DNA from 3 places in the Mixta sp. BE291 genome. Region 2 is predicted to be linked to each of the others. Evidence: predicted binding sites of a transcription regulator. Region 2 holds the regulator's gene; each other region holds the start of a gene.

Region 1 (10,037 bases), on a different contig from region 2:
CAACGTAAAAAAACGCCTCGCAGCGGCTTATTGAGCGTGTTTTGTTGCTTTTTCAACAATGATTTTTTTGTAATTGAGATCTGCCTTTAGGCGTCCGGTTTTGTATCTTACCTGTTCAAGAATGTGCAACTCGCTTGATACGCGGGGATTCTTTTGCCGTGTTTCTTCCAGAACGTCCGGGCCTTCAGCAGCGAGCCTGTCATATTCATCCTGTAACACTCTCAGCTCTGATTTCAGCCGTTCAAGCTCTTATTGAGAATAAAGAACACGGAGCATACGTCATTTGCCGGAAAACAACACAATGGCTCCCAGTAATGCTATCGGAAATATAATTCCCAGTACGCGTGAGCGAAATTTCATTGTATGCCAGATGCTTGTCTGACAGAACAAGGTGCTGTTCTGCGTCCGCCAGCTGCAGTGCCACATTAAACCTGCCAGTAAAAGTCTCACAGCCATTTTCTTCGTTTTATCCATTAAACAGTTGCCATTGTTGTAATAGTGCTAAGGCTCTGCTTAATAAAGGCCTTACGGGTGGTGCAGCGGACCGGATGCGCTAATAGGACGGTAATAAAGAAGGTTAGAGATGAGATTATGGAGAAGCCGCATGTAATGGGAGCATCCGCGCGTGGCTGAAGAATCTGATGTTACCCTCAGTACCGTTAAGCGTTATAAAAAGCCTGAAGGGGGTGCTGTCCAGGATGGCGAGGTTTGCCAGCCGTATGTTTTTTTGACGACAAATGCTTACCGGCGTTTCATCAGGAAACGAGCAAAACAGCCTGATGTGATTACCTGTTAGGCTTCGTACAAAAAAAGATAAAGATATGTATATGTTAATTATATGTCATGTATGTAGAGATTAGATGGTGCTTAACTCGTATCTCGCTCATTTGAAGGTCACTATGTGATATATATATGTCATTAACTTGGGTTGTAAGAGTTGCTATCTTTGCTTTACAGGGGGGGTGATACCTGGTACTATCCATTTCGTGTTATATACATTTCAATTTCAGGATACGTTGTAATCTCTGCTGAACTTTAACTTTTAACCACTTCTGTGAGGTTTGCGATGCGCATTTTTGTTGACGACGGCTCTACTAACATCAAGCTGGCGTGGAAAGAAAATGGGGAGGTTAAAACCTTCATCAGCCCTAACAGCTTTAAACCAGAATGGTCATTGAATCTGTTTGATGATGGTCAGTCTGCAAACTATGAAATCGAAGGTGAAAAGTTCAGCTTTGATCCAGGCAGTGCCGATGCAGTCGTGACAACAGAAACACGTTATCAGTACAGCCAGGTTAATACGGTGGCAATTCATCACGCACTGCTGCAGTCAGGCATAGAACCACAGGTGATAGATGTTGTGGTGACGCTACCGCTGTCTGAATACCTTAATGCTGATTTCCAGCCTAAAACTGAAAATATTACCCGCAAGAAAAAAAGCGTTAAGCGTGACGTTACTCTGCAGGGAAACAGGCAGGGTTTCACTATCGACAAAGTCACTGTTCTGCCTGAAAGCATTCCGGCAGGCTTCAACGTCCTGACCGGACTGCAGGACGATGATTCACTGCTTATTGTGGATCTGGGCGGTACCACCCTGGACGTTTCACATGTTCGGAGCAAAATGTCCGGCATTACGAATACCTGGTGCGATCCTAAAATTGGCGTCTCCATTATCACTAACGGTATTAAAAACGCACTCGCCGGGCATACGCGCATCAGTTCTCTTCAGGCAGATAACATCATCGTTCACCGTGAAGAAAAGGCCTGGATTGAACATCGCCTTCCGGATGCCAAATTGCGTCAGGCCGTATTGAACACGATGGAAGAGAAAGAGCGCATTCTGACTAACCGCGTGGTGGATACGCTCGACCGTTTTACCGGCTATACGCATGTAATGTGCGTAGGCGGCGGTGCAAAGCTGATTGCCGATGCTGTAAAAAAAGCTACCAACGTGCCCTCAGATCGCTTTTTCACGAGCAACGATCCACAATTTGATTTGGTGCTGGGCATGCTGGAAATGAAGGAAGGCAGCGCGAATGACTGAAAAATCCTCACCACGCAAAATCGCGTTTAACCTGTATCCGGATGAGCAGGCCGGGGACAGGTTAGCGGTCGATTTGCTGGATGAAACGCGCCTCAAAGAGCGGGGGCGCGCTATGCGCGCCTTTCTCCTCACCGGTGCCGCACTGGCGTCCATTGATCGCCGGCTCCCCAATCTGATCGCTGAGCTGGCAACCGAAAACGTTACGCTGCAGGATATCCAGCGTATTATCAGCAGCGTGATCCCTGATGCATTCACGCCGGACGATTCGGTGATACGGGCATTACTGACCAGACTCGGTCCGGCTGCCAGTGCGACAGATTCTGCTCAGGCAGAAAAACCGGTACATCAGGAAGATAAAAACGTCGCCGATACCCGCGCAAACAGCTCCAGGATGTTTCCGGACGACGAATGATGGGCCTGTTTTTTTCCAGATAGTTAAAACAGGCGCCGGGCTGCACGCAAAGAAAATCTCCTTCACTGCAGTCCGGCAGCCTGACACTTAATATGAAAACTTTTACCTCTTCATGAACTGAGAGTCATCCCTTCAGATATCCAGTAAACATCCTTAACGCACTTTTGCTACCGGTATATCTTTCCAGTTCGTCGTCCAGGCCTGACTCAGCATTTCCCGCTTCATCTTCCATTCCGGGTCAATGCCTTTACCCGCAAAGCCTATGCTGTAGCGCCCGGAGCGGTTCATCGAATCCATCAGGCTCATCAGTGCTTCACTGCCGGCACGCGGCGCCTCATCATCAAACAGGTTCAGCTGCGCCACGCCGTTCGGCCGCAGCTCGCTGAGCATGATGCCGGCTTTCGCATAGCGATAGCCCGGGCGCCAGATAGCGTCCAGGGACTTCACCGCTGCCTCAGTAATGTTTCGCGTGTCCTGCGTGCCGATGTGCAGCTTTACGAATGCCGTGTTGCTGTATCCGGCCTGGGTGGTGTCGAAGGGCGACGTACGGATGAAAACCGAGACGTGATGACAGAACTGGCGGTCCTCACGCAGCTTTTCCGCTACGCGCTCGGCATAAGCGCAAATTGACTGACGCATCGCATCGTATTCCGTGATGCGCTCGCCAAAGCTGCGGCTGACCACTATCTGCTGCTTTGGTGGGGGTGCATCCTCCATCGGGATGCAGGATTCGCCATTGAGTTCACGTACCGTGCGCTCAAGCACCACGCCAAAGTTTTTACGGATAAGGGTAGGGGAGGTGCGCGCCAGATCGAGCGCCGTTGTCACGCCAAGCAGCTGCAGGCGCTTTTCAAGCCGGGAGCCCACGCCCCAGAGTTCCCTCACGGGCTGACGAGACAGTAGCTTTTCGGTCCGCCTCGGATTCCCCGGCGTGAGCGCCAGCACGCCGCCGAACTGCGACCATTCCTTCCCGGCCCACTGCGCTGACTTTGCCAGTGTTTTCGTCGGGCCCAGCCCGACGCCGACCGTCAGCCCGGTGCAGGTTTTGACATGGTTGCGGATCATGCGACCAAAATCTTCATAGGGCATGGCCATCTCCATACCACGGCAGTCGCAAAAACCTTCGTCCACCGAGTAGACCTCCAGGCGTGGCACAACCTCCTCGATACAGGACATGACCCGGGTACTCATTGAGTGGTAAAGCGCGTAATTGCTTGAAAAGAAATGTATTTTTTCGGGGAATTGCTGATTTTTTATTTTAAACCACGGCTCGCCCATTTTCACGTACTTCTTCGCTTCCCTGCTGCGGGCAATCACGCAGCCGTCATTATTCGACAGGATGGCCACCGGTGCATTTTTCAGGTCAGGCCGGAAGACCTTCTCTGCACTGGCGTAAAAGCTGTTCACGTCAATTAAACCGAACATGTCAGTTTCTCCTGCGCGCGGTATGAACGAAATGCACAACGACGCCGAAGATTTCCAGCGTATCCGGATCAGGAATGATAACGGGGTAGGCAGGGTTCATGGGCTGGAGTACGGGACCCTTCGGGGAAAGCAGCAGCCGCTTTACCGTGAATTCGCCGTAAAGCTCCGCGATGACAATGTCGCCGTGCTCTGGTCTGAGGGAACGATCGACAATAAGCAGGTCGCCGTCATAAAGGCCGATGTCCTGCATGCTGTTGCCCTGCGCGCGCAGGAAGAAGGTGCTTGCCCGGTGGGCTATAAGATATTCGTTCAGATCGAGTTCCTGTTCCGCATAGTCCTGGCAGGCAGAGGGAAACCCGCAGGGTACACGTTCCAGGAAAAGAGGCCTGAAGCTGGGCGGCGGATTGTCCGCCGGGTGCATCAACTTAAAGGCGTTAAACATAGCAAAAGTCCCTGTTAAAACGCTGTATGTATTTACAGTAGTATTAACTGGCTTTCAGGGCTGTGCAAGACACAGTGAATCACACCTGCATGGCAAAAAAAGAAGATCATTGATTTATAAAGTTTTACAGCGAAACGGCAGGTTATTTATTGACCAGCGCTTTTCAGGCGTCAGTGGGCAGGGGCTGCAGCTGTTTATCCACAGCTTTATGCGCCGGATGTGCAGCGTAGATGTGGATAAGGGCCCCCTCCGGCTCCCCTGTCGGGTCGTCAGCCCCACTCGGCTAACCGGCAGAGCCGGTAAGCTTCGCCGGACCGCCGGGGACGCGTTCCGGGCCTGTCGGCTGGGGTCTGAGGGCCGAAAGCAGAAATCGTGCTGGCGCTCCTCTGAAAACGCCGGCGCAGGGTTTTTAAGCGAAACCCGTTATGTATGATCACTGTTAGTTTTCAGGGAGCTGTCGCATAGGGAATTTGTTCTGAAACTCTGTCACCCCGCTTTTCTCATTTCCGTCTGCCAGCATCCGCGGCGCGTACGCAGGCACGGTGACGGCTGAACAGCAGCCGGCCAAAACCGCAGAAAAAACACAGACCAAAACACAGACCAAAACACAGACACGGCAGGGCAAAGCAGGGGCTGCAGCCAGCCCCAGGGCTGGCGCGAACCGCGACGGCCAGAGTCCGCCGTCGCTCTGAGGCGCAACGCCGTTTCGCTGCCGCTCAGCCGCCGTTGCTGCTGCATCGTGCTGTGCTTTTCCGACGCCGTTCACCGGTTTAAGTCCTTTCGCCGGGGCTGAGACAAGCACAGGCGCCGTGGTCGTCCAGGGTGAAATGAACGCCGTGAAAATTTTTTTCCGGCCACTTCGTTAGACCAGAAATAAATTTCCCCGTCGCCCCGGACGCCTGCCGTCACCCGCGCTGGTTTACGCCCTCGCGGCGAAGGATCTCAAACGGGTGAAGTGAATACCGGAGGAAAAAACCAGCCGATTTCCACAAAACGTCAACACCGCGGCTCCCGAAACTCAACGGGTGACGTGGTTAAAAAACCAATTACATGAGGAGAAATGTTATGGCTTCACGGGGCGTCAATAAGGTCATTCTGGTCGGCAATCTGGGGCAGGACCCCGAGGTGCGCTACATGCCAAACGGCGGTGCGGTCGCGAACATCACGCTGGCCACCTCTGAATCCTGGCGCGACAAGCAGACCGGGGAAACCAGAGAAAAAACGGAATGGCATCGCGTGGTGCTGTTCGGAAAGCTGGCTGAAGTGGCCGGTGAGTTTCTGCGTAAAGGCGCTCAGGTGTACATCGAAGGCGCACTGCAGACACGGAAATGGCAGGACCAGAGTGGGCAGGACCGCTACACCACGGAAGTGGTGGTGAACGTCGGGGGCACCATGCAGATGCTGGGCGGGCGCGGCGGCGGCGAACAGACCGGACAGCAGTTCAGCGGCCAGCCTCAGCAGCCGCCGGCAGCGTCAGGTAATGGTGGCAAAGGGAACCGGGGCGGACGCGGTGCGGCACAGCCGCAGCCTGACCCCCAGGCACCGCCGCAGGGCAACCACCCGCCGGCAGATTTTGACGATGACATCCCGTTCTAGAGTTGGCCGCAGCGCCGCTGACCTGCGGCTGCAGGGCAGGCGCACTACCGGAGAATACCATGACCAGTCACACACCATTACTTCCCAACGGACCCTTTACCCGGGAGCAGGCAGAGGCCGTTGCCCGCACATACAACAACGTCACGATTGAAGACGATCAGGGCACGCACTTTCGTCTGGTCGTACGCAGCAGAGGGGGAAATATGCTCTGGCAGGCATTCAATGTTGAGCCGGAGGCCGGGTTCTGGCTCGGACTTTATATCGAGCTGAACGGCACAAAAGCGCATTAAGAAGGTGCCCTGCCGGAGTTGCACCTCCGCAGGGCCGGACAATCATCATCTGTGAGGAATCAGGTATGTCAGCTATCCAGTCTAAAGAAAAAATCCGTAACGGCAAGACCCCCGCGTACTACGGCCGCAGGTCGGTCGGTTTCCGCAGCTGCAGCGGCAGTGAGATGACGCGCGATGAGAGCGTGACGCTGCAACGGCTGTACGCCTTTTCGCCGGGCGATTTTGATGCCTACAGCGCACGCGGCGAGGAGTTCCGCCGCCGGCTGTGCGGCGCCGTGCTCCATGCCTTACCGCTCAGTGACTGCTGGCTCACTGACTGCGAGTGCCGGGAGGAGTGGGGCGGGGTGTTCCCGGTTCACCTGCGCCTGACGCACCGGAAAAACCGTCACGTCACGCTCGATATCCTGAGCCCGGGCAACGAGTCTCCGTTCTGGCACGGGCTTATCTGGATAAATCCCGATCACACCGGGCTGTACGTACTGAACACCGAACGGTTTGAGCCGGAAACCATCGGCCGGCTGCTGATGCGCATAGAGGAAATGGTGTCAGCGGGTATCACGCCGGCGGAAATCGTGGCGGTGCTGGGCAGAAAAGGGGGATGCGTATGAGTACAGTAATGATGACGCCATTAATGGTTCCACCTGTTTACCCGCAGACGCAAAAACGTTGTCATCTGTACGACGTGGCGCGATGTTCTGTACATACGTTCGCGCCGGTTGTGAATTCAGGTAAAGCTGATAACGGTGATGTCAGCCCCGCGCCGACGCTCCCGGCGCCAGGTCTGTCTGACACAGCCCTGCGGCCCGGAGAAGCGACGCCCGGGCGTTCTGCGCAGGCCATGCTGCGTCAGGCAGAGGCGCAGGAGAGGCTAATCTGCGAGGCAGAAACGGCGCTGGCCAGACAGACAGTCAGCACATACCGGAGATGGTTTTCATGCTGGCGCCGCCGTGGCGTACGGGTTAACGATCTGCTTGATATGACGTGGGTCTGGCACCAGCGCGCATGGTGATGCTGCTTTTTAAATAGCAATTACGGTGATGTGACGTCAGGAATGATCTTACGGTCAGCCGACACGACGTCACATCATTTTAGCTTTGCTGCGACATTCATAACTTCTGCTGAGCTAACCGCTCAGCAGATTGCTGATAATACAGTGAAAATATCCAGTATTCCCCTGAAGAACGGTAAACCTGCGGATGAACACACGCATGAGGATCAATCAGGTAGTTGATTACCCATATTAAAGATTTCCTGCCGATGGTCGATGAACAGTGTTTTGATTCTGAGGGAAATTATGAAAAATAAAGCATTGCTTACCCTGGTATTACTGTCAGGCTTGCTAATGAGTGGATGTTCAAAGCACTCTACCGACATGTTTTTTAAATATGCGACCTTCACGTTCTTCGATACGTACAAAACAGAGGTACTTTACTGGCAATTCAAGGACGGCGCCAGGGTCACGGATAAATGGAATCCCTCCCATTTTCCTATGCAAGTAGCTGATGATAAAAGCTATGTTCGATTCTGGATCGATATGGGAGGGAGCTATGTTGGGCTGCCTACCATTAATACCGATAACATTGAAAAGGATACTATACCCTTCAGGGATTTTCTTGACTGGGCGGCGCAACCGTTTGAAAAAAGAGAAAAAACGAAACGATCCCTTTCAGAAAGCAAACGATATGCTGAACTGGGTTTTCGGGTTGAGAATGAGACTGGTACAAATACCCCTTTGCTGATTGTTACACGGAAAACAGGATATTTCGTTTCTGATTTAGTAATAGCGATGCGGCCCGTTGATATTTATTACGTAATAGCATGGGCTAATAAAGTGAAGGAAGCAAAAGATAAGGGAACAGAACTGTAATAGTAGTTCCTGAGGCCTGTAGCCCGTAAAGCTGATACGGGCGTAACAATGTTATTGCCACCCGTCATTTGTCCGGGCTACAGCCTCAATAAGGGAGCCAGTTTTAATTCTGACCAATTTTAATTTATTTTTCACGGCTGTAAAATCATCCTTTCACCAAATCGATGGAAAGTGGCGTAAAAATCATCTGGCGGCGATCTAATATCTGTTAATCCCCTGAGCCATCAAGAGTCCACGCTTTGGGCTTGTTATGCGTAATGTTGCTGCCAGCACGAACAGAAGCATCAATGGCGTTCCGGCAGTCTTGTGTGCCGCGCGGATCGGATGCTTTCTTACATTCTTCAACTTTTGTATTGCGCTCCTTATCATGCGCCTTGTACCACTCAAGGCTCTGCGCGCCTGTGTCGCAGCCGGTGAGCATTGTTGTAGTGGTCATAAGACCCAGTAAAAGTAGTCCTGTTTTCATCATCTTGCCCTTTTTTAAATGGCTTGCGGCAGCAATTATAACCGGGTAAACCGCTGTGCGGCAGGGTTCAGTAGAATCAGAGTCTGAGAGGCAGGCCAGCTTTGATGAAAGCTAAGCGGGCGAACCTGTAAAACGGTGTAAACTGCATGATAAGAATACTCGCCTCATGAGCAGGGGGAGCAATGCAAAAGGAAATATGGACATTACTGGGAGCTGCGACTGCGGTAGCAGTACCACTGATTTTTAATACAGCCAAAGAGTTTGTCTGGGAAACAAAAAAAAGGAAAAAAGAAGAGCGTTATATTATTATTCAGCTTATTTTTATTCTTGATAAGTATATTTCTGAATGTAATTTTCTTGCGTATAATGATGGTATATACAGTCAAGAATTAAAATTTATGTCAACGGATTATGATAAGCCAGATTTAAAGCTATCTGCGGTGAAAGGCGAGTTTAAATATCTCAGTACTGATATGCTGTATCGGTTGCACAGCATAGAATTTAAACATATTCAAGTCATCAACACACTTGCTAACCTTGATGATGATTATTATCAAGACCCGCCAGAGTTTCCGGGTTACTACGCAGAGAGGCAGGAGCTGTATGCGAAGCTTGGTCTTTACGTGATCGAGTTATCAGAAGATATTTGTCGGACGTTTAAAATCAGGCATACCTCATGGGAAGGGGGAATTAATCCGGCAGAATCCATTAGAAATCGCCTGATAAAGATAAGATCATCGAGATCGAAAATAACGTTACGCCGTATGGAAAGTTACGCAAGCCATGTTGCGGCAAGGGCACGTAAATCAGCAACCGGGCGGGAATGATACGACAGGTGTTCCTCAGAACTGCGTGTTGCCTGATAATAGATGACTTAGAGCTACCGTGAAGAGTTAAGCCCGCTGTTAGATATATCCTGCGTAGATACAAGGAACCTTATGAAACGTATGATTTTAATTGCCGTCATTGGTGTCCACCTGGCCGGGTGCGCACCACACCCGCATATAATCCCTGCTGATGAGTTTGGCGATAGCTATAGCTCCGCCCGCGTTAATATTTATTCTGCTAAAACCCGTGGCGAAGCTTCGGCAAAGGCAGATGCTTATTGCATGAACATCGGGAAATATGCGGATTTTTCAGCCACTAATGATGAATCGGTTAAAACATTGGCTCCGGCACTATATGGCAAGGCGCTGTTTATGGGGGAAAGCTATGAGTCGGGATACGGGGCAACACGAAAAGACTATCGGGTATCGTTCACCTGTAACATAACCGAGGGGCATTACAGTCCCGATCCGGCAATTGTCGCCAGTATTAAGCAATATGATGAAGCCATAAGTGACCGCGCACGCGCCGCAGCTCAAGAACTGGGTGAACAACTTAATGCCCGTATTCGCGAAATGAAGCGCCATCCGACAAAAAACCTGCATTCCAGTACGGTGGATATGGGGGGATATACTCAAACCATCTCCCAGATCGGCGACAAGGTTTGCGT
Region 2 (10,037 bases):
TCATTACGTGCATCAAAGTAGCTGCCGGCCGCCAGGGAAGAAAACGAGGTAAATATTAACGGCATTAATACCGCCGCAGGAGAAAGCTTCAAAACATGAATGTTTTTCTTTGCCATTATCAGACGCCACCCAAAATAAGCTGAAAGTAAGAAGGAAATCACTGGGTGAATGATGACCAGTAATTGCCTGTTTTATTAACCTGAACTCAGGCCATTTTCCCCGGCTTATCAGAGGATTGCTGCTTTTATGCGCAACCGTTAGCTTAACCTTTCTTTTAGATTTTCCGGCAATTTAACTTTTCTGCCGTTATTAAGCCTGATTGAACATTAGCTGGATCTTTTTTCTCCTGCAAACAGGAAGCGTGCTTATTAGTGGATCTAAATAAAATGGTTAACACGATCAGTGGTATGACGCTGCGGTCAGGCAGCGACAGGCTCGCTCATTGGCAATTGTCAGAAACGCAGGACGATTTTTTATGCTTTTTTAGAAGAGATTTGGCAAGAGAGCGCTGTTTTACGGCCAATCTTAAACCACAGAATGACGCGATTTTTAGGCGAAATTTTTGGCGAGCGGTTGTTTCAGGCAGGTCGGCAACGGGCGTTTTGGCAATCATTTTGCCTGGTAAAGGGCGTGTGATAAAATAACATCTCAATCGCCCGGAGAAAGATTATGAGCGTATCACCTTCACAACAGATTCTGTCGCAGGCTGAAAAAATTTGTCTGCAACGCAACGTGCGCCTGACACCACAGCGTCTGGAGGTGCTGCGTCTGATGGTGGAAAAGAATACCGCTATCAGCGCCTATGACCTGCTCGATCTGCTACGCGCCTCTGAACCGCAGGCCAAACCGCCCACCATTTATCGCGCGCTCGACTTTTTGCTGGAGCAGGGCTTTATTCATCGCGTTGAATCGAACAACAGCTACGTGGTCTGCCATCACTTCGAAGAACCACAGCATACTTCCGCGATGTTGATTTGCGATCGTTGCGGCACCGTCAGTGAGCAGCATGCGCAGGGCGTGGAAACGGTCCTTCAGCTGCTGTCTCAGCAGAGCGGCTTTTCGCTGCGTAATAGCGTGATTGAAGCGCATGGCCTGTGCGCACTCTGTAAAGATGTAGAAAGCTGCCAGCAGCCGGAAAGCTGCACGCACGATCACAGCATCGTGGAGAAAAAACGCGGGCGGTAGCCAGCAAGGCCTTTGCGTCGTGCGGTTTTCATGAGGCGAAGGCTACGCTATCAAAGCGCAGAGCAGTGGGTGAAGCGATGAGGTGGCCGCAGCAACGAGCGAGAGCCTCATGCAGCGCAGCATGATAGCTGTGGTAAGTCGTGAAGGTGCAACGGGTCATACAGAGAGTAAATGGCACATTCCTTGTGCCAGGGTAGGAGCATAATCCTGAAAAGCGAACTTACCAGCGATAATCGCGGTTGTTGGTTTCCCAATCGCTCACTTCTTTTTCCGCTTCGTCTTTTGCATAGCCGTAGCGTTCCTGAATTTTACCGACCAGCTGATCGCGTTTACCTTCGATAACAGTCATGTCATCATCGGTCAGCTTGCCCCATTTTTCCTTCATTTTACCTTTAAACTGTTTCCAGTTACCGCCGGCTTCGTCTCTGTTCATAATTTTGTCCTCTACCTTGGGTGTTAACAGCTTCTGGCTACCAACGCGATCTCACAACAATAAAAAGCGCTGATTCCCTGTGTTTGACACTTTTAATAATAGTAGAAACGGGCGAATTTGCTCTGAAACACAGGAATATGAACTAAAAAATCGCCTCAATAACCCTGAAGCATGCTGAAAACCCAGCCAATTCAGCTAATAAGCGTAACGGTAACAAATGTGTCAAAGCGTAAACCAGGTGCCCCGCTGCTGATAACGATGCCATACCCATCCCAGCGTCAGCCCGCGCAACAGCAGGAAAACGGTAACGGCCAGCCATAAACCATGATTTCCCAGCTGCGGCACGGTGAATAGTGTGATGCCAAACCCCAACGCCGCCAGCGCCATACTGTTGCGCATTTCACGGCCGCGTGTTGCGCCAATAAACATGCCATCCAGCAAATAGCACCAGACGCCGACCACAGGTAACAGCATCTGCCACGGCAGATAGCGATCCGCCAGCGCCTGTAGCTGCGGCAAGGAAGTCAGCAGCGTAACGACATCCCTGCCCCAAAGCCCATAGCCTACGGCGAACAGCAGCGCGACCAGTCCCGCCTGCCGACAGGCGGCAAACCAGACCCGGCGCAGCTTCGCCTCATCGCCGACGCCAAAGGCCTCGCCGGAAACCGCCTCAACCGCATAGGCAAAGCCATCCAGCGCATAAGCGGTAAAAGTCAGGAACATCAGCAGCACCGCATTTACCGCTACGATCTCGCTGCCCATGCGCGCGCCTAAAATCGTGACAGAGGCGAAGCAGAGCTGTAGCAGCAGCGAACGCAGCATAATGTCGCGGTTCAAGCGCAGTAACCGGCGCATATTGCCCTTCAGACCCTGTTTTAGATGCGTAAAGGTTATCTGACGCAGGCGTAACACATGCCATACCAGCCCCAGCCCGACCAGCAGCGAAACGGTTTCAGCAATGGCGGTTGCCGCCGCTGCGCCCGCCACGCCCCAGCCAAGGCCGATAACAAACCACAGGTCGAGCAGGATATTGACCAGATTACCGACGATCAACAAGATGAACGGAGCACGCGCATACTGCACGCCCAGCAGCCAACCGAGTATCACCAAATTAGCCAGCGTCGCGGGGGCGCTAAGCCAGCGGATGTGGATAAAGCGCTGCGCCTGTTCCAGCACTGCCGGGCTGCCGCCCACCGCCTGCGCGGCCAGAGCGCTAAGCGGCTCACGCAACAGGATAAAGGCGATACCGGCAACCAGGGCGATGCATAAGGGTTGTACCAGCGCGCGCGCCAGCGCCTGCTTATCGCCTGCGCCAAACGCCTGCGCGGTGAGCCCGGTAGTGCTCATACGCAGGAAAAGCAGCAGCATAAACAGAAAGCTGGTCGCGGTGGCGCCTACCGCGACGCCGCCCAGATAGACGGGGCTGTCCAGGTGACCAATAACGGCAGTGTCCACCAGGCCCAGCAGCGGCACGGTAATGTTTGAGAGGATCATGGGCAGCGCCAGCCGCCAGAGATTTTTATCAGTCGCAGAGAAGAAGTGCATGGCAATCCGCAGCAAGAATATGGCGACAGGCCACAGCGGTTATCGCCGGAAGAAAAATAGCAGGGGAAATACGTGACGGCCAGCAGGCCGCCACGAAGTCATTACAGCCAGTCGCCGTTACGAATAACGCCAACGGCCAGACCTTCGATTGTCAGCGTCTGCTGTTGCAGATCGACCACAATCGGCTGGAAATCATGGTTTTCCGGCAGCAGCTGCACGGTATTGCCCTGACGCTTCAGGCGCTTAACGGTCACTTCGTCATCAATGCGCGCTACGACTACCTGGCCGTTACGCACATCCTGCGTTTTATGCACCGCCAGCAGGTCGCCATCCACAATACCGATATCTTTCATCGACATGCCGCTGACGCGCAGCAGGAAGTCTGCGTGAGGCTTGAACAGATTAGGATCAACCTGGAAGCGGCTTTCAATATGTTCCTGCGCCAGCAGCGGCTCACCGGCGGCGACGCGGCCAATCAACGGCAGGCCGTTTTCTTCTTCCGCCATCAGGCGAATCCCGCGTGAAGCACCGGACACCATCTCAATCACGCCTTTACGTGCCAGCGCTTTCAGATGTTCCTCTGCGGCGTTAGGGGAGCGAAAGCCTAACTGGGCGGCGATTTCCGCACGCGTTGGCGGCATACCTGTCTGATTAATGTGATCGCGAATCAGGTCATAAACCTGCTGCTGCCGAGCCGTTAAGGTTTTCATCCCGCCCCCTGGTTGTTTATACAGTCGCTGTGAGTATATACAGGTATTGGTGGAATGGAAACCAAATGCTGTGTAAAAAACAACTCTTTATCTATTCTGGAAAGGCTATCGTAAATATGACCATAGCAGGGTTACCCACACAAAAAGCGCCAGTATGATGCTGAGCAACACCGCGGCGGATCCCATATCTTTGGCCCGTCCCGCCAGCGGATGAAACTCGCTGCCGATACGGTCAACCACCGCTTCGATAGCGCTGTTAAGGATCTCGACAATAATAATGAGAAATACCGAGCCTATCAGTAACACACGCGTGATGGCATCGACATCAAGCCAGCAGGCGATCGCGATCGCCACCAGCGCCAGAACCGCTTCCTGGCGAAACGCCGCTTCATGTTGCCAGGCCGCCCGCAGGCCTTTCCAGGAGTATCCGGCCGCTTTAATGATGCGGATCAGGCCCGTTACGTTATTTGCCATCTTCAGGGAACCCTTTGCAATGTTTAACGTCAATGTCAGGGTGCAGCACTAAATGCAACACCACAGATCTTCAATGCGCTTTCTGGTATGCTTGCGGCGCTTTGCTAACAAGAGGCTTCATGTTGTCTATGTCAGGTTGGCGTAAACTTTATTATAAGTTACTGAATTTACCACTTACATTTTTGGTTAAGAGTAAGGCAATTCCGGGCGATCCGGTAGCAGAACTGGGACTCGATACGTCGCGCCCCATTATGTATGTATTGCCTTATGATTCAAAGGCCGATCTCCTTGCGCTGCGCACCCAGTGTCGCTTGCACGATCTGCCCGATCCGCTTGAGCCGCTGGAGATAGATGGCGCTCTGCTGCCGCGTCACGTCTTTATTCATGACGGTCCGCGCGTGTTCCCCTATTTTGTGCCGAATCAGGAATCGGTGAAGCTGTTTCACGATTACCTCGATTTGCACCGCAACAACCCCGAGTTAGATGTGCAGATGGTGCCGGTTTCGGTGATGTTTGGCCGCGCGCCGGGACGCGAGGTACAGGGCGAACAAACCCCTCACCTGCGTGAGCTGAACGGTATACAGAAATTTTTTGCCGTGCTGTGGCTGGGTCGCGATAGCTTTGTCCGCTTCTCGCCGATGGTCTCCCTGCGTCGTATGGCTACCGAACACGGCACCGATAAAACCATTGCGCAGAAACTGGCGCGTGTGGCGCGGATTCACTTCGCCCGTCAACGCCTGGCCGCTGTTGGTCCGCGTTTGCCGGTGCGCCACGATCTGTTTAATAAGCTGCTGCAGTCGAAAGCCATTGCGAAAGCGGTAGAAGACGAAGCGCGCAGCAAGAAAATCTCGCAGGAAAAAGCGCAGCAGAATGCCATTGAGCTGATGGAAGAGGTCGCCGCAGACTTTTCCTACGAAATGATCCGCCTGACCGACCGCGTGATTGGCTGGACATGGAGCAAAATCTATCAGGGCATTAATGTCAGCGGCGGCGAACGCATTCGTCAGCTGGCGCTGGATGGTCACGGGCTGGTTTATGTGCCCTGCCACCGCAGCCATATGGATTATCTGCTGCTCTCTTACGTGCTTTATCATCAGGGTCTGGTGCCGCCGCATATCGCTGCGGGCATCAACCTTAACTTCTGGCCGGCCGGGCCGATTTTCCGTCGCCTCGGCGCATTCTTTATTCGCCGTACCTTTAAAGGCAACAAACTCTACTCTACGGTATTCCGCGAATATCTGGGTGAGCTGTTCAGCCGCGGTTATTCGGTTGAGTATTTTGTTGAGGGCGGGCGCTCACGCACCGGTCGTCTGCTCGATCCGAAAACCGGTACGCTGTCGATGACGATTCAGGCGATGCTGCGCGGCGGTAACCGTCCTATTACCGTGGTGCCGGTTTATATCGGCTATGAACATGTCATGGAAGTGGGCACTTACGCGAAAGAGCTACGCGGCGCGGCGAAAGAGAAAGAGAGCTTTCTGCAAATGCTGCGTGGTTTGAGCAAGCTGCGCAATCTGGGTCAGGGCTACGTAAACTTTGGCGAGCCACTGCCGCTGGTAAATTACCTTAACAAGCAGGTGCCGGAATGGCGTGACTCGATCGATCCGATCGTGGCGCAGCGTCCGCAGTGGCTGACGCCGGCGGTGAACGATATCGCCCAGCAGATCATGGTGCGGATCAACAACGCCGGTGCCGCCAACGCTATGAACCTGTGCGTTACCGCATTGCTCGCTTCGCGTCAGCGCTCACTTACCCGCGAACAGCTGATTGAGCAGCTGGAGTGCTATCTCGACTTGCTGCGTAACGTGCCCTATTCCTCAGATGCGACCGTGCCAAATATGACGCCGGAAGCGCTGCTGGAACATGCGCTGAACATGAACAAGTTCGAGACGGAAAAAGACACTATTGGCGATATCATTATCCTGCCGCGCGAACAGGCGGTGCTGATGACTTACTATCGCAATAATGTGCATCACATGCTGGTTATGCCGTCGCTGATTGCCGCAATCGTACAGCAGCACCGTGAAATCTCCGCCGCCGAGCTGCTGCGTCAGGTATCGGTGCTTTATCCGCTGCTGAAAAGCGAACTGTTCCTGCGTTGGGATAAAGAAGAGCTGCCGCAGCTGCTGCAACAGCTGGTCGCCGAGCTGGCGCGCCAGCAGCTGATTACCATTGAGAACGATATGATGCGCCTGAACGCGGTGCGTTTCCGCACGTTGCAGCTGCTGGCTGCAGGTATGCGTGAAACGCTGCAGCGCTACGCGATTACGTTCTCTATTCTTAGCGCGAATCCGGCAATTAACCGTGGTTCACTGGAGAAAGAGAGCCGCACGCTGGCTCAGCGTCTGTCGGTGCTGCACGGTATTAACGCGCCGGAGTTTTTCGACAAAGCGGTGTTCTCAACGCTGGTGCTGACGTTACGTGACGAAGGCTATATCAGTGACACCGGCGATGCCGCGCTGGAGCAGACGCAGAACACCTATCATATGCTGGCTGAACTGATCACCAGCGATGTGCGTCAGACGATTGAAAATGCCGTTACGCCTGGTTAAAGGCGTATCGCAGCGTAAAACAGAGCGGGCGCCAATGGCGCCCGCTTTTTGTTTCTGGCTACGTCGGTTGGCTACCACTGGCTAAAGGGCGGCATATTCAGCGCAATGCCAATAAAAATAACCAGCCCAACATAGTTATTGTTGAGGAAGGCCTGAAAACAGCGATCGCGCTGACGATCGGCAATCAGTTTCTGCTGATGAACAAACAGCGCGGCGGCTATCAGCAACGACCAGTAAAACGCGCCGTCCAGCGCCATGCGCTGGCCCACGATCACCAGCAGCAGCAGTGTCGCCAGCTGCAACAGTCCAATAATCAGCTTATCAAAGCGGCCAAACAGAATGGCAGTGGATTTCACGCCGATTTTCACATCGTCATCCCTGTCGACCATGGCGTACTGCGTATCGTAAGCCACCGTCCAGCAGATATTGGCGAAAAACAGCAGCCAGCCGTTCAGCGGTACGTGACCGCTTACTGCCGCCCATCCCATCGGAATAGCCCAGCCGAAGGCGGCACCCAGAACCACCTGCGGCAAATGGGTATAGCGCTTCATAAACGGATAGACCCACGCCAGCGCCAGCCCGCCGAATGAGAGCCAGATGGTGATGGCGTTCATCGTCAGCACCAGCGCGAATGAGATCAGCACCAGCGCCACAAACAGCACCTTTGCCTCTTTCTCGCTGACCATACCGCTGGCTAACGGCCTTGTCTGCGTACGTTTTACGTGCCCGTCAATTTTACGATCGGCAAAATCGTTTACCACACAACCGGCTGCCCGCATAAAAAACACGCCCAGCACAAACACAATCAGCACCTGCAGCGGCGGCACGGCTTCGCCTGCCAGCCACAGCGCCCATAACGTCGGCCACAGCAGCAACAGCGAACCGATCGGTTTATCGATACGCATCAGTCGGCTGTAAGCCTGCAGCTTATTGCGCGTCAGTGTTTTTTCTAAATCACTCACTTGGTTCTCCAGACGGGCTTTGATAAAGCGGTGCAGCGGGTAAAAACAGTTCGGTTAATAACAGCGGTTTGCCCGATAAACGCAGGCGTGAGCGACGCCCCCACAGCGCATCAGAGATGCCTGGGTCGATAAAATCACGCGTGAGCGTAGAGGAAGAAAAAAGATAACGTCCCAGCGGACGCGTGCCCAGCTGACTCAGCATCTTTTCCGGCCCGTCCAGCGTTGATTCCGGCACCACCGTACGCCCCGCCAGCCAGGGAACGCCATCGCCCAATAAGATGATCTCACGCAGCCAGTAGCGCGGTTCCAGCGGCAGAAACGGTAATTCTTCAGCGATATCGTCAGCGCTGACGAAGCCTTCAAACTGCGGCTCTACGGTCACTTTTTGGCAGTGGCGCTCAAAGCGCTTCGTCATTGAATCTTCTTCCAGCAGCCAGTCGAGCAAAGAGGCTGACAATGCAGGCGATGAGGCGGGAAGCCAGGCAATGGCGCGCAGCATGGAAAGCGCGTTATCGGACATACGGCATCTCCGGTAAAAAACAGGTGCCATAGTGTAGCGCAGAGCCTTGCGCAGAACACGCAACGCAGAAGAAATTCAACGGGCAAGCTTGCTGCGGTTTATGCCTGGAGGCATGATCGGTTCAGCTCTCAAAGGGTATGCGCCAGCGTATTCATAACCAAAGTAGGGAATCAAATATTCAGCACGGCGGACGATGCCGGGGAAAGATACTTCCTTGCAGTAGAAAGCACATTAAAAAAAGGGTGCGCCAGTGGCGCACCAATCGTCCAGCAAGATCAACAATATGGGGATGTTATCCCTTGCCTTTCACACTGCTGATAAATGTTGCGCGCGCCGATTTCGAGCCAAGGCGTTCCGCCTCGTTCATCAGCTTCAACGCTTTATCGATATCGCCTGCTTTCGCAGCTTTACGAATGCCATCGTTAAAATATTTTTCGGTGTCATTCAGCATCGGCTCAGCCTTCGCGGCAGGCGCGGGCGCAGCCATCGGTGCCGGAGCGGGTGCGTTAACCATTGGCTGCGCCGATGCCGTGGCGGCGCTGGTGCTGCCCACCACCACCGGCTTCGATTCGCCAGAACCGAACAGCTTACCAATCATAATGTTGCCGCTGTTCTGCTCGCTCTTCACTTTCAATGAGAGCGTGCCGCTATTGCTATGCTGCACCACCGGATCCGGCACGTCAGGAATGGCATTGTTGGCCCCTTCCGCATAGAGTTTGGCCGGATTGATCATGGTGGAAGTTTGCGCCAGATCGCGCGTGGTGGTGTAAATCAGCAGGTAGATCTGTTTTTGTCCCAGCACCGGCGTCAGCTTCATGGTGCCTTCCAGCCGGTTAGTGGCGACAATGCCCGGCTTTTGATAGGTAAAGTAGCTGCTGGGGAAAAAGGCGGCAGGCTGTAGCTGGCTATCCAATACCAACACGTTTGGCGCATAGACGCGTTGATCTTTCATGATGCTGGCGAGCGTGACTTCCAGCGATCCCTGATCGGCGGGTAGCGCAATGGTGGCTACCGGGCCGCTGATATCGCCTTCATTCAGGCTGGCCGAACTGGTGTTCAGCACAATATCCTGACTCACCGGCGGCGCCAGCGGCAGCCAGGAGAGGCGCTGTAGCTTGTCCGGGGCGATGGATGGCGCAGTGGCGACATTCTGCGGATTAAGGCTGGTGCTGGCGGCGAAGGCAGGCAGCACGGTAAAGCTCAGGACTGGAAACAGGCAGAGCGCGAGCAGATGTTTTTTCATTTTTTTATCCTCAAGAGAAACCCGCCTCTCTCAGGCAATAGGGAGGCGGGCTAAGGCAGGACGCAGGGCTGACTATGCCCTGTCAGATTGTCTTATTACCACCAGGCTTCCATCTGAATACCGAAGGAGACTTCATCACTGTCGCCACGACTAAAGGTACGGGCGCTGGTATCGCTGAAGGCGGTGTTATTGGCCACGCCAGCAACATAGTTGTCGTTATTCGTATTATCGGAGGAGTAGCCCCATTTCTCATCCCACTTGGCATAGGTCGCGAACACGCGAATGGCCGGACGTGACCAAATGCTGTTGCCTGCCTGCCACTGTTGGGCCAGGGTGACTTTATACTGGCTGTTGCGATCGCCGGTGCGCTGAGACTTAACGTTGTCATAGCCCGCTTCCAGCAAGGTGCTCAT
Region 3 (10,037 bases), on a different contig from region 2:
GCCGATCAATGACAGCACAAAGTAGCCTGCTACGGCGATCGCTATCGGCAATATATAGAGCGGGAAAATTTGCAGGAAAATGGTATGCCGCGGCACCACAATTTTCTCCTCCAGCTGTTGGCGGCTGCGCCCTTCTTCTCCTTTGGCCTGTTCCAGGATCAACATATCTTCGATCCCTTCTTTTATATGACGCGACTGACGCCACATGCGCGCGCCGGAGGCCTGCAGCGCCAGCCCGACGAAAATCAAAATATAAATCAGCCAGAAACCGATATTGCCGCCCGCGTTAAAATCGGGCACCGGCGAATGACGCCAGAAAAAACCCAGGAACGGCGTATTAAAGCGGATCATATCGATCATCACGTGAATAAAATCGAGCAGCACCGCATCAATACCGGGCCGCTTTTCGCTGTGTTTGAACATGAAATTCATCAGCGATACCAGCGTGGAAATCAACGCCGGGAGAAAAATAATCCAGCCAGCGACGCGTTTAATGATGGCAACACGGCCAGCCTGTTGATAAGTCATGGTTTCTCCTTGCACCTGTAGTCTGGCAGTAAGTCTACCTGCTGTATGGGAAAAGCGCCTGAAAAAAAGCGCTGACTGCGCTTTTAACCGGCAGGTCTGCCCATGCCTGCTGAAAAGCTTCATGCTATGTTAATCACCACATCGATAAATGGAGCCTTGTATGACCTATACCCGACCTGTACTGGCCGCGATATTTGATATGGACGGATTGCTGATTGATTCCGAGCCTTTGTGGGATCAGGCTGAGCTGGACGTTTTTGCCACGCTGGATGTTGATCTGTCGCGTCGCAGCGAACTGCCCGATACGCTGGGCCTGCGTATCGATCAGGTGGTGCGTATGTGGTACGAAACGCTGCCGTGGAATGGACCCAGCCAGCAGGAAGTCACCGAACGCATTATCACTCGCGCAATTAATCTGGTAGAAGAACATAAACCGCTGCTGCCCGGCGTGGAGCAGGCGCTACAGCTCTGTCAGGCGCAAGGCTTAAAAATTGGTCTCGCCTCCGCTTCTCCGCTGCATATGCTGGAAAAGGTGCTGGCGCTGTTTAACCTGCGCGACTATTTCGAGGTGTTGGTTTCCGCCGAGGCGCTGCCTTACAGCAAACCGCATCCGCAGGTTTATCTGGATGCCGCGGCACGTCTGGGCGTCGATCCGTTAAACTGCGTTACGCTGGAAGACTCCTTTAACGGCATGATTGCCACCAAAGCGGCGCGTATGCGTTCCGTGGTGGTTCCCGCGGCGGAATATCGCAACGATACGCGCTGGGCGCTGGCGGACGTCAGGCTTGACTCGCTGACCCAGCTCACCGCTCAGCAGCTGAAAGGCTATTAATATTTGCTCTGCCTGCCTGTGTTTTGCAGGCAGGTTCCCGCATGCTCGTCGCGAGCTGTGCTTTACTTTTCTTAGGGCAGCCACGCTTTTATTGATGATGATTTTTCCGCAAATATGATCCCGCGTGCAAAATAAATAAAACAGCATTTCATTTTTATTGAATTCGTATGCCGACCTGCCTATGATTCTGGTAACGACACACCCGTACCTGATTTTATCGGTTTCAAACTCAGAGAGGCATCGACATGCAAGTCCGTCAAAGCATCCATAGCGACCATGCCCGCCAGCTTGATACGGCTGGCTTACGGCGCGAATTTCTTATCGAAAACATTTTCACGCCTGACAACTACACCATGACCTACAGCCATATCGACCGCATTATCGTTGGCGGCGTGATGCCGGTAGGTGAAAGCGTCACCATTGGCAGCGAAGTGGGAAAACAGCTGGGCGTCAGCTATTTCCTTGAGCGGCGTGAACTCGGCGTGATCAATATTGGCGGGCCGGGCCTGATTGAGGTGGATGGCAAAGCCTGGGAGATCGGCAACCAGCAGGCGCTTTATGTGGGCATGGGCGCGCAGTCAGTGGTGTTTAAAAGCGTGGATGCCAGCCAGCCCGCTAAGTTTTATTACAACAGCGCTCCGGCCCATACGCGCTATCCCGACAAAAAAATCACTCTGGAAGAGGCATCGCCCACCACGCTTGGCGACGCCGCCACCGGCAACCGCCGCACCATCAATAAATTCATCGTGCCGGATGTGTTGCCTACCTGTCAGCTCACTATGGGCCTGACCAAACTGGAAGAAGGCAGCCTGTGGAATACCATGCCCTGCCATACCCATGAACGCCGGATGGAAGTCTATTTTTACTTCGATATGGATGAGGAAACCGCCGTGTTTCATATGATGGGCCAGCCGCAGGAGACGCGTCATCTGCTGGTACATAACGAACAGGCAGTGATCTCGCCAAGCTGGTCGATTCACGCCGGCGTCGGCACCAAACGCTATACCTTTATCTGGGGCATGGTGGGTGAAAATCAGGTCTTTGACGATATGGATCACGTCAAAGTCAGCGAACTGCGTTAACGGCGATTACAGGAAGCAGAACATGATACTGAATGCATTTAATCTCGAAGGAAAAGTGGCGCTGATTACCGGCTGTAATACCGGTCTGGGCCAGGGAATGGCTGTGGGGCTGGCGCAGGCGGGCTGCGATATTGTCGGCGTTAACCACGCGGGTGCGGACGATACGCCAGCGCTGGTGGAAGCTACCGGTCGCCGCTTTATCAATATCAATGCCGATCTGATGGACAGCAGCTGCATCGCGCAGGTGGTGGAACAGGCAGTGGCCGCTTTCGGACGCATCGATATTCTGGTCAACAACGCGGGTATTATCCGCCGTCAGGATGCGATTGAGTTCAGCGAACAGAACTGGGACGACGTCATGAATATCAACAGCAAAACGGTATTCTTTATGTCGCAGGCGGTAGCGCGTCAGTTTATCAGCCAGGGCAACGGCGGGAAAATCATCAATATCGCCTCGATGCTCTCTTTCCAGGGCGGCATCCGCGTGCCTTCCTATACCGCCTCCAAGAGCGCGGTAATGGGTCTGACGCGTTTGATGGCCAACGAATGGGCGGCGCATAACATTAACGTGAACGCCATTGCGCCCGGCTATATGGCGACCAACAACACCGAGCAGCTGCGCAAAGATGAAGATCGCAGCCAGGAGATTCTGGGGCGTATTCCGGCGGGACGCTGGGGCATACCTGACGATATGATGGGCCCGGTGGTGTTTCTCGCCTCCGCCGCCTCGGATTATGTCAACGGCTATACGCTGGCGGTTGATGGCGGCTGGCTGGCACGCTAACGCTAAGCGGACGGGGCCTGGCCTCGTCCGCTGTTCACTTTTGGTTACAGCGTCACAACTTCCCTTCTACTGGATAAATCCCCTATACTGGATGCATTGACAGTTATGTATCCAGGTTATCTCCATGACGGCCGAAGGCCACGTTATTTTCGCCATCGCCAGCGCTATTTTTGCTAAACGCGCTGAGCTGACGCCAGAGCTGGCTAACGGCGACTGGTGGCACATTATTCCGGCGGTTCTGCTGACCTGCCTGCTGCCTGATATCGATCATCCCCGCTCTACGCTTGGTCAGCGGTTTCGCTGGATTTCGCAGCCTATTGCGCGCGCGTTTGGTCATCGCGGCTTTACGCACAGTTTGCTGGCGGTGCTCGGCGGCGTTACGCTGCTGCAGTTTAACCTGCCGCACGGCTCGCCGCTGCCCAGCGATGCCATGCACGGCATGGTGTTGGGTTATCTCAGCCATATCGCTGCCGATATGCTGACGCCCGCCGGTGTACCGCTGCTGTGGCCGTGCCGCTGGCGCTTTCGCCTGCCGATCCTGCGCCCCAACTCGGGCAATCAGCTGGAACGTCTGTTCTGTTTGACGCTGGTTGCGGGCGCCCTGTGGTTTCCGCCCGGTATGCCCCATTTTGGTGCCGACGGCTGGCCTGCGCGCATCATGGACGGGGTGCAAAACGGCATTGATCGTTTATTAAAGTAGCCAATTGCTGGCTTTGCATACAAAATCTGACAAAAAGTTATAACCCATTCCATTCGGATCTAATGGCGTCAGCTGCTGACCTGATACCATGCCGCCCATTGCGCAACACACTGCGCTGATAAAAACACTTCTTCCTGCCCCACAGGCTGCGCGTTAACGCGGCGGTGGGGTAATCTCATGGAGAAAAAAATGAACGTTCCACTTATTTTGAATGTTTTGACGTTTATCGTCCTGCTGGTGGTGTTATCCCGGCTGGGTCGCCAGGGCTGGAGTCTGTCGAAAAAGGTATTGGTTGGTCTGGTGATCGGCGTGCTGTTTGGTCTGGCGCTGCAGATGATCTACGGCGAAAACGCGGCGGTACTGAAAGAGTCCATCAGCTGGTTTAACGTGGTCGGCAACGGTTATGTTCAGCTGCTGCAGATGATCGTGATGCCGCTGGTATTTGTCTCTATTCTCAGCGCCGTGGCGCGTCTGCATAACGCCTCCTCGCTGGGTAAAATCAGCGTGCTGACCATTGGCGTCCTGCTGTTTACCACCGCTATCGCCGCGCTGGTCGGCGTCTTTGTCACTACCCTGTTTGGCCTGACCGCCGATGGGCTGGTGCAGGGCGTGCAGGAAACGGCGCGTCTCTCGGCGATTCAGTCTAACTATGCGGGTAAAGTGGCCGATCTCAGCACGCCGCAGATGCTGCTGTCGTTTATTCCAAAAAACCCGTTTGCCGATCTGGCCGGTGCGAATCCTACCTCGATCATCAGCGTAGTGATTTTTGCCGCTTTCCTTGGCGTTGCTGCGCTGCAGCTGCTGAAGGATGACCGCGAAAAAGGCGAGCGCGTGCTGAAGGCGATCGAGGTTTTACAGCTGTGGGTAATGAAGCTGGTACGCCTGATTATGAAGCTGACGCCTTACGGCGTGCTGGCGCTGATGACCAAAGTGGTCGCTGGCTCCAACCTGCAGGATATTATCAAGCTTGGCGGTTTTGTGGTGGCCTCGTATCTCGGCCTGGCGATAATGTTTGCCGTTCATGCTCTGCTGCTGTCGGTTAACGGTATTAATCCGCTGCGCTTTTTCCGTAAAGTGTGGCCGGTTCTCACCTTCGCCTTTACCAGCCGCTCCAGCGCCGCCAGCATTCCGCTGAACGTGGAAGCGCAGACCCAGCGTCTCGGCGTGCCGGAATCCATCGCCAGTTTCTCCGCCTCGTTTGGCGCCACGATTGGTCAGAACGGCTGCGCCGGTCTCTACCCGACCATGCTGGCAGTGATGGTTGCGCCAACCATGGGCATTAACCCGCTGGATCCGGTATGGATTGCCACGCTGGTTGGTATCGTCACCCTTAGCTCAGCCGGTGTGGCGGGCGTAGGCGGCGGCGCCACCTTTGCCGCGCTGATGGTGCTGCCCGCGATGGGCCTGCCGGTGACGCTGGTTGCCCTGCTGATCTCCATCGAGCCGCTGATCGATATGGGCCGTACGGCGCTTAACGTCAATGGCTCCATGACCGCCGGTTCCCTTACCAGCCACTGGCTGCGTCAGACCGACAAAAAATTGCTTAACAGTGATGAACAGAGCGAACTGGCGCATCGTTAATCGTTGACGCCCGAAAAGTAGCCTGCGCCCGCGCGCCAGGCTGTTCATCACCTAAAGGCCGGATTCTCCGGCCTTTATTTTTTTCCGACCCGCTTTGCTTGTTATCGCTTTCTCTTCGCCGTTTTCCACGCGCTATAACACAAAACCCTGGAAAATCCAGGCGTACCTAACGTGCTGTTCTATAGTTAATGGAGCCTTGAACGACATCAACAGGAGCAATGCTAATGTCGAAAGAAACTGATAATAAGGAACTGAGCCACAGCGCACCGGCTACAGGTCCTGAATCCGCCAAGCCAGGTCTGGACTCTTTAGCCCCCGCAGATGGTTCGCATCAGCCTTCAGCCGAACCGACGCCGCCAGGTAAACAGCCCACCGCGCCGGGCAGTCTGAAAGCGCCCGCCACGCGTAACGCCAAACTCGATCAGCTGGAGGCGCACCGTAAAGGTGGCGAAAACTTCCCGCTGACCACCAATCAGGGCACGCGCATCGCCAACGATCAAAATTCACTGAAGGCGGGTACGCGCGGTCCGACGCTGTTGGAAGATTTCATCATGCGTGAAAAAATCACGCATTTTGACCATGAACGCATTCCCGAGCGTATCGTGCATGCGCGCGGCTCGGCGGCGCACGGCTATTTTCAGCCCTATCGCGCCATGACTGACGTAACCAAAGCGGATTTTCTGCGCGACCCTGAGCAGGTGACGCCGGTTTTTGTCCGCTTCTCTACGGTTCAGGGCAGCGCCGGTTCGGCCGATACCGTGCGTGATATTCGCGGCTTCGCCACCAAATTTTATACGCAGGAAGGCGTGTTTGATCTGGTCGGCAACAATACGCCGGTGTTCTTTATTCAGGATGCGCACAAATTCCCGGACTTTGTTCATGCGGTGAAACCCGAACCTCATAATGAAATTCCGCAGGGGCAAAGCGCCCATGACACTTTCTGGGATTATGTGTCGCTACAGCCGGAAACGCTGCATAACGTGATGTGGGCGATGTCCGACCGCGGCATTCCGCGTAGCTATCGCACTATGGAAGGCTTTGGCATTCATACGTTCCGCATGATTAATGCCGAAGGCAAAGCGACCTTTGTGCGTTTTCACTGGAAGCCGGTAGCAGGCAAAGCGTCGCTGCTGTGGGATGAGGCGCAAAAGCTGACCGGACGCGATCCTGATTTCCATCGTCGCGATCTGTGGGAAGCGATTGAAGCGGGCGATTACCCGGAATATGAGCTGGGTGTGCAGCTGATCCCGGAAGCGGATGAGTTTAAGTTTGATTTCGATCTGCTGGATGCCACGAAGCTGATTCCTGAAGAGCTGGTGCCGGTTGAGCTGATCGGTAAAATGGTGCTGAACCGCAATCCGGATAACTTTTTTGCCGAAACCGAGCAGGTTGCCTTCCATCCGGGCCATATTGTGCCGGGACTCGATTTTACCAACGATCCGCTGTTGCAGGGCCGCCTTTTTTCCTATACCGATACGCAAATCAGCCGCCTTGGCGGCCCGAATTTCCATGAAATTCCGATTAACCGTCCGGTCTGCCCGTATCATAATTTCCAGCGTCAGGGCATGCATCGCATGGATATCGATACCAACCCTGCGAACTATGAGCCGAACTCCATCAACGATAACTGGCCGCGTGAAACGCCGCCGCAGCCGCGCCGTGGCGGTTTTGAAAGTTACCAGGAGCGCATTGAAGGGCATAAAGTGCGCGAGCGCAGCCCGTCGTTCGGCGAATATTATTCCCAGCCGCGTCTGTTCTGGCTGAGCCAGACGCCGATTGAGCAGCAGCATATTATTGAAGCGTTCTCTTTTGAGCTGGGCAAGGTCGCACGCGCCTATATTCGCGAGCGCGTGGTGGATCATCTGCTGCATATCGATGTTTCGCTGGCGCACGGCGTGGCGCAGAATCTCGGTATCGCGCTGTCGGATGAGAAGCTGCATACCGTGCCGCCGAAAGATGTTAACGGTCTGAGGAAAGATGTCAGCCTGAGCCTGTACGCGATCCCGAACGGTAATATTAAAGGCCGTCAGGTAGCGCTGCTGCTGAGCGACGGCGTAAAAGCCGCCGATGTGCTGGCGATTCTGCAGGAGCTTAAAGCGCATGGCGTTCATGGCAAACTGCTGGCGTCGCATATGGGTCAGGTTCGTGCCGATGATGGCTCAAGCCTGCCGATTGACGGTACCTTTAGCGGCCTGCCTTCGGTGACGGTTGATGCGGTGATTGTGCCGGACGGCAATATTGATGCGCTGCTGTTGAGCGGCGATGCGCGTTATTATTTGCTGGAAGCTTATAAGCATCTGAAGGTGATCGGCCTGAGCGGCGATGCGCGACGTTTTAAAGCGCAGTTCGGCCTCGGCGACGAGGAGCCGGAAGAGGGTCTGGTAGAGGATGTGAAAGCGGAAGGCGTGCTGATGAGCGAGTTTATCGCTTTCCTTGGCGCGCACCGTATTTGGTCGCGTAGTCAGAAGGCGCTTAGCGTGCCGGCGTGATGGTCGTGCGGCGGGCGCTTACCCGCCGCTATTTTGCTGGTTTTGCTGAGATGGCTTCTCGTCTGCTGGGATGGCTCCTTGTCTGCTGGTACGGTTTCTGCTCAGGGAACCCAGGCAGATCGTAAAGACGTAAACAACGTCATCCCTGACAGCTCGGCCCGCGCCATCCCTGGCGCGGGACGCTTTACTCTTCTGCCTGGGTTCCCTTCGCCTTAAATTCGGTGTCGTCTGTGAAAAGAACCTTTCAAATCTGAGGCTCGGGTTCCCTTCCCCTTGCGTTCGGTGTCGTCTGTGAAAAGAACCTTTCAAATCTGAGGCTCGGGTTTCATCCTTCCCCTTACGTTCGGTGTCGTCTGTGAAAAGCACCCTTTAACTTTGAGGCTTAGGTTCCCTACCCCTTACCTCAAGTTCGGTGTCGTTTGTGAAAAGTATCTTCCAACGCTGAGGCTTGGGCTCCCTTCGCCTTAAGTTCGGTGTCGTGTGTGAAAAGAACCCTTTAACTTTGAGGCTTGGGTTGCCACGCGGAAATTCTGTTTACTGAATGCAGCGAACGGGTGTGCGGAGTGATTAAGCGTGAGAGGGTATGTAAATGGTGGTGTGAGAGGCGGCGTATGGTGGGCGTTCGGGGAGCAGAAGCAGCGGAGGCGGCCTTCTCAGGCCGCCTCCGTTAATTTTGGTCAGGTTTTACTGATTAACCTGCGGATCGGTATCGTACTCTTTACAGCTCTGGAAACCGTAGTTCATTACGCGACCGGTATCGTTATAGCTGACGAAATAGGTCTGCGCCTTGCCGTCACGCTCGCCCAGCACATAAGTCTGGCAAGTGCCGCGCGCGTGCGCCATGGTGATTTCCGTAGAGGCCGGGCCCGCAATCTGACGAACCTGGTCACGCGTCATCCCTTTTTTCACATCCTTCACTACAGGCTGAGTCACGAAACTTTCAGCGCGATCGTAAGCGGTACAACCAGACAACACCGCTAAAGCCACTGCAGCACCGATAAATCCTGTGAGTTTTTTCATCTTAATGTTCCTCATTGATTGTCCATGTGAAGTAAGCCTGGAACATAACTGCTGATTTATCAAATTTATGGCGCAGATTTATCGGTTTTCAGCCGATGTCTGATTAACCGGGTGCGTGGTTCGTTGAGTCACGTAATGATTGCAGCGTGAAACCGTGGGGAAAGCGCCGACAAACTCGTATAATCGCGCCGCCTGCGCCCGCTGCCAGGATGCAGCCCGCAGAGGCCTGCGCGATTAATGCTCATCGAGCCACTTATTTTTTGACAGGGAGACCACACCATGACAACCGCTCATCGCAGTCCTGTGGGCTACGCCATAAGCCTTGGCTTACTGGCGGCGCTGGGGCCGCTTTGCATCGATCTTTATCTACCGGCGCTGCCTGACCTGGCGCAGGATCTCAATACGCCAACCGCAACCGCGCAACTAAGCCTGACCGCAGGCCTGCTTGGGCTGGGCTTCGGTCAGCTGCTGTTTGGCCCGCTCAGCGATAAAATGGGCCGCCTGCGGCCGCTCACGCTGTCGCTGATTTTGTTGATTATCGCTTCGGTAGGCTGCGCGCTGGCGCAAAACATCAATCAGCTGCTGCTGGCGCGGCTGTTTGAAGGGCTGGCTGGCGCTGGCGGCGCGGTGCTGTCACGCGCCATCGCCCGCGATATGTATAGCGGCCACGATTTAACGCGCTTTTTCGCCATGCTGATGCTGGTTAACGGTCTCGCGCCGATTGCCGCGCCGGTGATGGGCGGCGCGCTGATGGCGTTCCTCGACTGGCGCGGGCTGTTTATGGTGCTGGCGCTGATCGCCCTGCTGCTGCTAATCATGTCACGCGCTAAGCTGCATGAAACCTTGCCGCCTGAGAATCGTAGCCACGGCTCGCTGCTCTCCGCCTGGGGGGCGTTGGGTAAAGTGGTTACCCATCGTCCCTTTATGGGCTTTTGCCTGACCCAGGGATTTATGATGTCCGGTATGTTCGCCTATATCGGCGCGTCACCGTTTGTGCTGCAGCAGATCTATGGCCTGTCGC

The links. The regulator LexA, encoded in region 2, represses DNA repair genes until DNA is damaged. The targets are predictions, from matches to a motif close to TNCTGTATGTACATACAGNA.
Region 1: umuD (translesion error-prone DNA polymerase V autoproteolytic subunit) is a predicted target of LexA. The motif match lies at 4,344-4,363, and genes of this name have one in related genera.
Region 3: J2X14_RS03280 (metal-dependent hydrolase) is a predicted target of LexA. The motif match lies at 3,312-3,331, and genes of this name have one in related genera.

What each region holds. Positions count from the first base shown of each region.
Region 1 covers NZ_JAVDXN010000011.1:42,161-52,197, forward strand. Annotated here, with positions in the region: gene J2X14_RS18995 (hypothetical protein) at 28-219, opposite strand; gene J2X14_RS19000 (plasmid segregation protein ParM) at 1,067-2,044, shown strand; gene J2X14_RS19005 (plasmid partitioning/stability family protein) at 2,037-2,456, shown strand; gene umuC (translesion error-prone DNA polymerase V subunit UmuC) at 2,610-3,881, opposite strand; gene umuD (translesion error-prone DNA polymerase V autoproteolytic subunit) at 3,883-4,323, opposite strand; gene J2X14_RS19020 (single-stranded DNA-binding protein) at 5,389-5,919, shown strand; gene J2X14_RS19025 (DUF905 family protein) at 5,979-6,209, shown strand; gene J2X14_RS19030 (conjugation system SOS inhibitor PsiB family protein) at 6,275-6,817, shown strand; gene J2X14_RS19035 (hypothetical protein) at 6,814-7,218, shown strand; gene J2X14_RS19040 (hypothetical protein) at 7,504-8,076, shown strand; gene J2X14_RS19045 (EexN family lipoprotein) at 8,285-8,545, opposite strand; gene J2X14_RS19050 (hypothetical protein) at 8,725-9,369, shown strand; gene J2X14_RS19055 (hypothetical protein) at 9,481-10,037, shown strand, end outside.
Region 2 covers NZ_JAVDXN010000008.1:116,610-126,646, forward strand. Annotated here, with positions in the region: gene J2X14_RS17475 (conjugal transfer protein TraF) at 1-116, opposite strand, end outside; gene zur (zinc uptake transcriptional repressor Zur) at 670-1,185, shown strand; gene J2X14_RS17485 (CsbD family protein) at 1,406-1,618, opposite strand; gene dinF (MATE family efflux transporter DinF) at 1,841-3,163, opposite strand; gene lexA (transcriptional repressor LexA) at 3,265-3,873, opposite strand; gene J2X14_RS17500 (diacylglycerol kinase) at 3,979-4,347, opposite strand; gene plsB (glycerol-3-phosphate 1-O-acyltransferase PlsB) at 4,476-6,899, shown strand; gene ubiA (4-hydroxybenzoate octaprenyltransferase) at 6,971-7,861, opposite strand; gene ubiC (chorismate lyase) at 7,854-8,381, opposite strand; gene malM (maltose operon protein MalM) at 8,674-9,624, opposite strand; gene J2X14_RS17525 (maltoporin) at 9,720-10,037, opposite strand, start outside.
Region 3 covers NZ_JAVDXN010000001.1:676,938-686,974, reverse strand. Annotated here, with positions in the region: gene J2X14_RS03300 (YniB family protein) at 1-528, opposite strand, end outside; gene hxpB (hexitol phosphatase HxpB) at 689-1,360, shown strand; gene kduI (5-dehydro-4-deoxy-D-glucuronate isomerase) at 1,606-2,442, shown strand; gene kduD (2-dehydro-3-deoxy-D-gluconate 5-dehydrogenase KduD) at 2,465-3,226, shown strand; gene J2X14_RS03280 (metal-dependent hydrolase) at 3,351-3,926, shown strand; gene J2X14_RS03275 (L-cystine transporter) at 4,116-5,507, shown strand; gene katE (catalase HPII) at 5,732-7,996, shown strand; gene osmE (osmotically-inducible lipoprotein OsmE) at 8,681-9,016, opposite strand; gene J2X14_RS03260 (multidrug effflux MFS transporter) at 9,296-10,037, shown strand, end outside.